One region of the Bradyrhizobium sp. FW305-F6 genome, then DNA from elsewhere that is predicted to be linked to it. Evidence: predicted binding sites of a transcription regulator. Region 1 holds the regulator's gene; each other region holds the start of a gene.
The links. The regulator PhoB, encoded in region 1, activates phosphate uptake and scavenging genes when phosphate is short. The targets are predictions, from matches to a motif close to TGTCATNNANCTGTCAT.

Region 2: a site for PhoB is predicted at 1,420-1,436, ahead of AC3WLX_RS03700 (RNA degradosome polyphosphate kinase). Genes of this name have one in related genera too.
Region 3: a site for PhoB is predicted at 1,642-1,658, ahead of AC3WLX_RS22380 (OprO/OprP family phosphate-selective porin). Genes of this name have one in related genera too.

The regions. Positions count from the first base shown of each region.
Region 1 is NZ_JBYSYD010000002.1:1,708,808-1,712,081, reverse strand. Features, by position in the region: gene pstB (phosphate ABC transporter ATP-binding protein PstB) at 1-529, shown strand, start outside; gene phoU (phosphate signaling complex protein PhoU) at 541-1,257, shown strand; gene phoB (phosphate regulon transcriptional regulator PhoB) at 1,281-1,988, shown strand; gene AC3WLX_RS19465 (GcrA family cell cycle regulator) at 2,221-2,733, opposite strand; gene AC3WLX_RS19460 (aspartate aminotransferase family protein) at 3,193-3,274, shown strand, end outside.
Region 2 is NZ_JBYSYD010000001.1:746,822-750,095, reverse strand. Features, by position in the region: gene AC3WLX_RS03700 (RNA degradosome polyphosphate kinase) at 1-1,345, opposite strand, end outside; gene AC3WLX_RS03695 (P-loop NTPase family protein) at 1,499-2,176, opposite strand; gene AC3WLX_RS03690 (CDP-alcohol phosphatidyltransferase family protein) at 2,269-2,811, opposite strand; gene purM (phosphoribosylformylglycinamidine cyclo-ligase) at 2,967-3,274, shown strand, end outside.
Region 3 is NZ_JBYSYD010000003.1:407,224-410,497, forward strand. Features, by position in the region: gene AC3WLX_RS22380 (OprO/OprP family phosphate-selective porin) at 1-1,580, opposite strand, end outside; gene AC3WLX_RS22385 (DegQ family serine endoprotease) at 1,893-3,274, shown strand, end outside.

The sequences.
Region 1 (3,274 bases):
CAAGCTCGACCTCAACCTGCTGCGCGCGCGCGTGGGCATGGTGTTCCAGAAGCCGACGCCGTTCCCGATGACGATCTACGAGAACATCGCCTTCGGCATCCGTCTCTACGAGAAGATCTCGAAATCCGAGATGGACGGCCGGGTCGAGAAGGCGCTGCGTGGCGGCGCGCTGTGGAACGAGGTCAAGGACAAGCTCAACGCCTCCGGCCTCTCGCTCTCCGGCGGTCAGCAGCAGCGCCTCTGCATTGCCCGCACCGTCGCGGTGCGGCCCGAGGTGATCCTGTTCGACGAGCCCTGCTCGGCGCTCGATCCGATCTCGACCGCCAAGGTCGAGGAGCTGATCCAGGAACTGTCCGAGAACTACACGATCGCGATCGTCACCCACAACATGCAGCAGGCGGCGCGCGTCTCCGACAAGACCGCCTTCATGTATCTCGGCGAGCTGATCGAGTTCGACGACACCAGCAAGATCTTCACGTCGCCGACAGACCGGCGCACGCAGGATTACATCACCGGCCGGTTCGGCTGAGGAGACGGAACATGGGTTCTGAACATACCGTAAAGGCCTTCGACAGCGACCTCCAGGAACTCACGCGCCTGGTCGCCGAAATGGGCGGCATCGCCGAACGCATGATCGTCGATTCCGTCGACGCGCTGATCCGCCGCGACGTCCCGCTCGGCCAGCGCGTCGTCGCCACCGACACCGATATCGACACGCTGCAGAAGCGCATCGAGGAGCGCGCGGTGCTCACGATCGCCCGCCGCCAGCCGATGGCGGTGGACCTGCGCGAGATCGTCGGCGCCATGCGCGTCGCGACCGATCTCGAGCGCATCGGCGACCTCGCCAAGAACATGGGCAAGCGCGTCGCAGCACTGGAGACGGACTTCCACCCGCTGAAGCTGTTCCGCGGCCTGGAGCACATGACCGACCTCGTGCAACAGCAGGTCAAGTCGGTGCTGGACGCCTATGCCGCGCACGATTTGCCGGCGGCGATGGCGGTGTGGAAGGGCGACGAGGAAGTCGACGCGATCTGCACCTCGCTGTTCCGCGAGCTCCTCACCTACATGATGGAGGATCCGCGCAACATTTCGTTCTGCATCCACCTGATGTTCTGCGCCAAGAACATCGAACGGATCGGCGACCATGCCACCAACATCGCCGAGACCGTGTTCTACATGATCGAGGGCCAGGCGATCACCGACAAGCGGCCGAAGGGCGACATGACGACCTTCGCCACGACGATACCGAATACCTGAAGACCTTAAGGAGCGACGACACCATGGGCGCACGCATTATGGTGGTTGAGGACGAGGAAGCTCTCACAGAGCTTCTTCGTTACAACCTCGAAGGCGACGGCTATGACGTCGAGACGGTGATGCGCGGCGACGATGCCGATACCCGCCTCAAGGAGCACATTCCCGACCTGATCGTGCTCGATTGGATGCTGCCGGGCCTGTCGGGCATCGAGCTGTGCCGGCGCCTGCGCACCCGCCCGGAGACCAAGCAGCTGCCGATCATCATGCTCACCGCGCGTGGCGAGGAGAGCGAGCGGGTGCGGGGACTTGCGACCGGCGCCGACGATTACATCGTCAAGCCGTTCTCGGTGCCGGAGCTGCTCGCCCGCGTGAAGGGCCTGCTCAGGCGCGCCAGCCCCGAGCGGCTCGCCACCGTGCTGGCCTATGGCGACATCGAGCTCGACCGCGACAAGCGCCGCGTGGCACGCTCGGGCCGGCCGATCGACCTCGGCCCGACCGAATATCGCCTCCTGGAGTTCTTCCTGGAGCATCCCGGCCGCGTGTTCTCGCGCGAGCAGCTGCTCGACAGCGTCTGGGGACGCGACATCTACATCGACGAGCGCACCGTCGACGTCCATATCGGCCGCCTGCGCAAGCTGCTCAACCTAGGCCGCGAGCAGGACCCGATCCGCACCGTCCGCGGCGCCGGCTACGCGCTGGACGATCGCTTCGCGAAGGCGGAGCAGACCTGAGTTTCTTGATCTCGGATTAGCGAGCTGCGGCTTCAATCTCGCCGTCATCCCGGGGCGCGCGCAGCGCGAGCCCGGGATCCATAACCACAGGACGAGGTTTGGCGAAGACTCGGAATGACCATCTCGCGCAACGACTGCGCCCTGTGGCTATGGATCCCCGCCTTTGCGGGGATGACACCGAGTTACTGGAGCCGTGATCGCTTCACGACTGCCATCAGGTAGATTAACGAACTCACCGCGTGCCCGGCTTTGGTGCTGCGCGGCGCCGGTCCGCTGCGGGCTGATAGGCCACGCGCGAATGCTGGGCGCAATAGGGCAGGCCGGAGAGCGCCTTGCCGCCGCAGAAGAAGAAATCCGGGCTCGAGGGATCGCCGACCGGCCAGTGGCAGGTCGCCTCGTTCAATTCCAGCAGCGACAGCCGCTGGCTCATCGGCACCACGTTGTCGTAGGTGACAGGCTCTGCCTCCACCTCGACCTCGAAGGCCTGCGCCAGCGCGGTGTTGCCGCGCGCGACGGGCCGCGTCACCCGCATCATGTGCTGCGCGGGCCGCGCCTTCCGCGGCCGCGGCGCTGCCGATGACGGGCTCTTGGCGCGACCGGACAGGCCGAGCCGGTGCACCTTGCCGATCACGGCGTTGCGGGTCACATTGCCGAGCTCCGCCGCGATCTGGCTGGCCGAAAGTCCGGCCTCCCAAAGCTTTTTCAGCTGCTCGACGCGATCATCGGACCAGGTCAAAACCGTCATTGCACCCTTTCCCTCGCTGCGCGCCTGCCATCCTGGGGCCTTCGCAGCGAATGCCTAAGCCGTGAAAAACCCGTGCCGCCAGAATCCCTTAAGGCTCGCCGGGCGCGCTCAAGACGCCCGAACGTTACGCCGGTACATGAGGACTCTTGGGATCAGAACTGCTGCACGAGATGTCGTATCTGACAGTCCAAACGCTACAATATGGCGTGACTCTCGCGCAAGAGTCCGCAGACTCGCTTCCACATGTTCCGTAGTGAAAACCCCGCAAAATCGGCACCGCAAGACTACGGATTCAGCGTTTCGCGAGGCTTTCCGGGTGGCATTGACACCCGTCTTGCCAAGCATAAGATAGTGCCACGTGCCGCCCTTAAAAGGCGGCACGTTTCGTTTTCCGGGGCCGGTCAGTGGTGCGTTGCGCAATGCGCGCGTCATACCGTCCGCAACATTCAAGTGGCCGTCATGACTAACAGCGCAGCGCCGCATTTGCTCCCCGTCTTCGCCAGGGCCGACCTCGGTTTCGAGCGTGGCGAAGGCTGCTGGC
Region 2 (3,274 bases), on a different contig from region 1:
TCTTCAATTCGAGGAAGCCGTAGACGACCTGAACGCCGGCGCGTTCGAGATCGCGCGCCCAGCGGATGTTGGCCTCCTCGTCGAACCGCGCCTTCAACTCGATCAAGGCGGTGACGGATTTGCCGGCTTCGGCCGCTTCGGCGAGCGCGCGCACGATCGGCGAGTTGTTGGAGGTGCGGTAGAGCGTCTGCTTGATCGCGACGACATCGGGGTCGCGCGTGGCCTGCTGCAGGAACTGCACCACGACGTCGAAGGACTCGTAGGGATGGTGGACGATCAGGTCCTTCTGCCGGATCGCGGCGAAGATGTCGCCGCCATGCTCGCGCACGCGCTCGGGATGGCGCGGCACGTAAGGGGTGAATTCGAGGTCGGGCCGGTCGAGGCGGGTAAGCTGCGAGAGCTCGTTCATCGCCTGCACGCCGTCGACCAGGAACACCTCGTCGTCGGCGGTCGAGAGCGCGTGCTGCACGAAGCTGCGCAGCTCCTCGGGCATCTTGGCGTCGATCTCGAGCCGGATCACCGAGCCGCGGCGGCGGCGCTTCAGCGCGGTCTCGAACAGGCGGACCAGGTCTTCGGCTTCTTCCTCGATCTCGAGCTCGGAGTCGCGGATGACCCGGAAGGCGCCCTGGCCGTGCACGTTGTAACCGGGGAACAGGCGGTTGATGAACAAGCCGGTGGCCTGCTCCAGAGAGATCAGGCGAACCTTGCCGTCAGTGGGCAGGCGGATGAAGCGGTCGATCTTGCCTGGCATGCGGATCAGCGCGTTCATCTGCCGGCCGTCCGCGGCGCGCGTGAGCTGGAGCGCGATGGTGAAGCCGAGGCTCGGAATGAACGGGAAGGGGTGGGCAGGATCGATCGCGAGCGGCGTCAGGAGCGGGAATACGTTGTGGAGGAAATAATCCTCGATCCAGGCCCGTTCCGCCTTGGTGACGTCCTTGCCGTCGACCAGCACGATGCCGACCTCGGCCAGCGTGCTGCGCAGGTCGCGCCAGATCGCCTGCTGGTCGGAGGCGAGCTCGGAAACCGTGCGGTTGATCAGCGCGAGCTGCTCGGACGGGGTCAGGCCGTCGGGGCTGCGTTCGGCGATGCCTTCGCGCACCTGGGCCTTGATGCCCGCGACGCGGACCATGAAGAACTCGTCGAGGTTATTCGCCGAAATCGACAGGAATCGCACCCGCTCCAGAATCGGATGGCTGGGATTGACCGATTCTTCGAGGACGCGGCGGTTGAAATGCAGCCAGGACAGCTCGCGGTTGATGAATCGTTCAGGGCTCGACGCGATCGCGGGCAGCCCCTCGACTTCCGGGGCTTTTTCTTTAGTTTCAATGGTTTGCGCAGAGTCCATCAGAAGTCGGTCCATCCTGTCTCGCCTCACTTTGCGACCTATGCGCAAAACCCGCGGGAGCATGTGTTAGAGCGATGACGTTTCGATGACATTGATGTTCCGCGGCAGCGCTGCGTCAAGCGGACTTCACGCAGAGCGTCCGGGCGGGGCGGCTCAGGCGTCCCGGAGCAACTCGGCAGCCAGTGCCCTCGTGACGGGGCGGCCGAGCCGCAGGGCCTCGCTGTCGAGCAGTTCCACGGCCTGACGGGCGGCGGCCGAGGATCGCTCCAGGCGGGTGGCGAGATAGCCGACCACGCTCTCGTCCACGGTGAGCTGGCGGTCGGCGCAGAATTTGACGATGAGGCCGCGGAAGAGCTGGTCGTCGGGGGGCAGCAGCGTCACCACCGGAACGGCCCGCAGGCGGGAGCGCAGGTCGCGAAGCTCGATCTCCAGCGCGGCCGGCGCCTCCCGTCCGGTGAACAGGACGTAGGCGGCATCCTCGCGGGCCAGATTCATCAGGTGAAACATGGCGCGCTCGTCGAAATCCTTTGCCTTGAGGTCCTCGACCACGAGCGCGCCGGTGGCGAGTGCGCCCGGAACGCCTGCCGCGGTCAGCGCATTGGCGCTGGTCGAGCGCGCGCCGGCCTCTTCCGCCCAGATCGTCGCCAGATGGCTCTTGCCGCTTCCTTCCGGGCCCGCCAGCCACATGATCCGGTTCGGCCATTCCGGCCAGCTGTCGATCAGGCCGAGACCTTCCGCATTGGCGGGGCCTTCGAGGAAATTGTCCCGGCTGAGGCTCTCCGCATGCGGAAGGGAAAACGCCAGTTGTCGGGGATGAACGCGGCCTGCCACGCTTGCTTTGCTCCATGCCGGCATGCCGGCGCATTTGACGAGGTTCGACTTAATCGTGTGGGACTTAGCCCGTTACGGGGCCGAACGTCCCTTCACTTGGCCTCGATCGTACTCATGTGGCGCAACCACTCGACCAGATAGAGCGACACGGAGGTGAGCGTGAAGACCGTGACGAGGCCCATCAGGATGATATCATAAGGCGCGGGCTTGAAGCCGAAGGCAAGTGCGGCCAGCACCAAGGCCGCGAATGCGACTTGCGCCACCGTGTTGAGCTTGGACACCTTCGAGGGCTTCATCTCGACCGGCCTGTCGAACAGCCAGGAGACGATCACGGCGGCGACGATCATGATGTCGCGCGACACCACCAGGATCACGATCCAGCGCGGGATCGCGCCCCAGATGCCGAGCGCCATGTAGATCGACACCAGCAGCGCTTTGTCCGCAAGCGGATCGAGCAGGGCGCCGAGCTCGCTTCGCATGTTGAAGCGCTTGGCCAGAAAGCCGTCGACGGCGTCGCTGATGCCGGCGATCAGGAACACGGCGAATGCCACCTCCATTTGGCTCGACACGATCGCCCAAACGATGACCGGGACCAGCATGATGCGGCCCAGGGTAATGATGTTCGGAATACTCACGCAGCGCTTCCCGGCACCGGTTCTGACCTCAAATCCGGCCCGTTACAGGCTGAACCGGTTGATATGTCTACATAGTATAGCGAGGAGCGCCATGCGAGCCATTGCGCGTCCCCGGAATTCGACGTAACCAGCCGCGAACCCACTGGAAATCGGGCATGACCGACCGCAAAAACGGCCTCACTTACGCCGATTCAGGCGTCGATATCGACGCGGGCAACCGCCTGGTCGACCTGATCAAGCCGATGGTGCGCGCCACCGCGCGCCCGGGGGCCGATGCCGAGATCGGCGGCTTCGGCGGCCTGTTCGACCTCAAGGCGGCCGGCTTCAAGGACCCGGTCCTCGTGGCCGCGACCGACGGCGTCGGCACCAAGGTCAAGATCGCGATCGACACCGGCCTGCATGGCGGCATCGGCATCGACCTCGTCGCCATGAGCGTCAACGACCTCGTGGTTCAGGGCGCCGA
Region 3 (3,274 bases), on a different contig from region 1:
TCGAACTTCGAGCCGACGTCGGCGGTCGAGACGGGCGAGGCCTGTCGCGAGACCGTGCCGTGCAGATAGTCGAGCATGAAGCGGACGTTACCGTTGACGTACCAGTTGAGCGCAAGCGTGTAGACGGTCTGCCGGCCGCCTGCGACACCGGCCGCGGTCGCGAGCTGGTCGTTGAGGTCGATCGTCGAGAAGCGCCCTGCGATCTCCCATGCGCCCCAGCCGCCGCCCTCGAGCGAGAACGGATGCGCAGGCTTGACGCCGCCATAGGCCGCGTTCGCCGCATTATAGGACCGGCCTTCGCCGGTCAGCACATAGCCGGCCTGCGCGTAGCCGCCCTGGAACTTCAGGCTCGGTGCGCCGACCAGCGGAACACTGGTGTTGGCGCTGCGATCGACATTGTACCAGAAGTACTCGCCCTGGACGATGAAGGGACCGTAGGTGGCCGCGGCTTCGATGCTGTAGACCTGCGCACCCGAGACGTTGGCGATGGCGCCGGTGGAGATCAGAGGTGTCGGATCGAGGCGCAATTCCGGACGATCGCTCAGCGTGACCGTCTGCGTGTTGGCGATCAGGTTGCGCGGCGGCTGGATCAGCCATTGCGCATTGGCGCCGATATGCACTGAGTAGTCCTTGGCGTTGATGGGATTGCCGGCAACTCGCGCCACCGCGCCGTATTGCTCGCTCGTGCCCGGCGGCGAGACGCTCGAAGCGGAATGGATCGCTCCCGTCGATGGTCCCGTGACATAGCCGCCGATCCAGAGCTGGTCGTTGAACCAGCGCGCACCGGCTGCGGAGCGGAAGTCGCCGGCGGCGATGTTGGTGGCGACCACGCCGGGGGAGGCGCGCTCCATGAACATGATGTCGTTCGAGCTCGTCGCTTCGTCGAGCGTGTACGGCAGGTCCATGATGCCGACCTCAACCGCCATCTTGCCGCCGAACGGCTTTAAGCCGGTGTAGCTGATATAGGCATTCTCGACGCCGGAGAGGCCGCCGCCCGGCAGCGAGCCCGGTGCAGCGCCGCCGAATCCGTCCGACGAGCCGCCGAAATCGTAGACCAGCGCGAAATTCCAGTCGTGGAAGAACTTGCCGGTGACGCCGATGCGCGCGCGGCGCACGTTCTGGCCGCTATCGAGCTTCTGGGGCACGGTGGCCGCGGTGTTGGGACGATAGTCGTATCCGCCGACATCGTAATGCAGGCGGCTGGTGATGGCGACGCAATTGGCCTGATCGGCGGTGCAGATCGTCGGCCGATTATTCGGCATCGTCACGACGACGCCGGATGCCGGCGCCGGCCCCTTGACGGGGATTGCCGCATTGGCATTGGCAACCGCAGCCTTTGCCTCTGCGCGGGCCTCGGCCTTTGCCTCGGCCTTGGCTTCCGATTTCGCCTTTGCTGTGGCCGCCGTGTTCGCCGCGGTCTGACTCTGGAGCTTGTCGAGCTTCTGCTCCAGCATCTTCAACTGCTGTTTCAGGAGCGCGATCTCCTGCTCGCTGTTGCTTGCCGACTGGGCCTGCGCCTGCGAGGCCGCCAGCGCGCCGGCAAGACCAATCGCGGTGGCGGCAATTCTTGTTCTGCTCACGTTACGCTCCATCGTTTGGCGGTTTTCCTGAAGTCGCGAACGGAGAGCCTAGGTGTAATCGATGACTGCTCCGCGACGCTGCGCACGGCTGCCTGAGTTCCCGCTGATGCAAATTCGCCGCAACCGAATCCAGCGTCCACCACCATGCAAGATGACACGCATCATGCCAACCTGCCGCCCGCGCAAATCGCCGATTCGTACAGCCCGTTCGCAGCCGGACACCCCCGTGAAGCGGCCGAATATTGCCGCCCGGCGCACTTCTATTGGCCGGCGAACGCGCCTATATTCCGTCGTCTTTTCCAAGAGGTAGGAATGTTTCGAGCGACCTGGACTGCCGCCGCCACGGCGCTGTGCGTGGCTTTTTTGGCCCATTTTAATCCGGCTGCCGCGCAGGACCGCCGCGTCCCGTCGTCACAAGCCGAGCTGCGGCTGTCCTATGCGCCGATCGTGCAACGGGTGCAGCCGGCCGTCGTCAACGTCTATGCCGCCAAGCTGGTGCAGAACCGCAATCCGCTGCTGGACGACCCGATCTTCCGCCGCTTCTTCGGCGTTCCCGGCCAGCAGCCCGAGCAGATGCAGCGCTCGCTCGGCTCCGGCGTCATCGTCGATGCTTCCGGCCTCGTCGTCACCAATGTCCACGTCATTGAGGGCGCGGACCAGGTGAAAGTGTCGCTGTCGGACAAGCGCGAGTTCGAGGCCGAGATCCTGCTGAAGGATTCCCGCACCGATCTCGCCGTGCTGCGCCTGAAGGATGCCAAGGAGAAGTTCCCGACGCTCGACTTTACCAATTCCGACGAGCTGTTGGTTGGCGACATCGTGCTCGCGATCGGCAATCCCTTCGGCGTCGGCCAGACGGTGACCCACGGCATCATCTCGGCGCTGGCGCGCACGCAGGTCGGCATCACCGACTATCAGTTCTTCATCCAGACCGACGCGGCGATCAACCCCGGCAATTCCGGCGGCGCGCTGGTCGATATGGCCGGCAGGCTCGCAGGCATCAACACCGCGATCTATTCGCGCTCAGGCGGCTCGCAAGGCATCGGCTTTGCGATTCCCGCCAACATGGTGCGCGTCGTGGTCGCCTCCGCCAAGAGCGGCGGTAAGGCGGTGAAGCGGCCATGGCTCGGGGCAAAACTGCAGGCGGTGACGCCCGAGATCGCCGAGAGCCTGGGGCTGCGCTCGCCGACTGGTGCGCTGGTCGCGAGCGTCGTGTCGAACGGGCCGGCAGCGAAGGCCGGGCTGAAATCCTCCGACCTCATCACCGGCATCGACGGCCAGATCGTCGATGATCCCAACGCCTTCGACTACCGTTTCGCGACCCGTCCGCTCGGCGGCACCGCGCAGATCGACGTGCAGCGCGGCGGCAAGCCGGTGAAGCTGAGCGTCGTGCTGGAGACCGCCCCCGATGCAGGTCGCAACGAACTCGTCGTCACCGCGCGCTCGCCGTTCCAGGGCGCGAAGGTCTCGACGATCACGCCGGCTGTCGCCGACGAGCTGCGTCTGGACGCCGACACCGAAGGCGTCGTGATTACCGAAATCGGCGGGGATACCGCGGCCGCGAATGTCGGCTTCCAGAAGGGCGATATCATCCTGGCCGTCAACAACCAGAAGATCAGCAAGACCGCGGACCTCGAAAAGGCCGCGGGCGAACGACCGCGGATCTGGCGCATCACGGTGGTGCGCGGCGGCCAGCA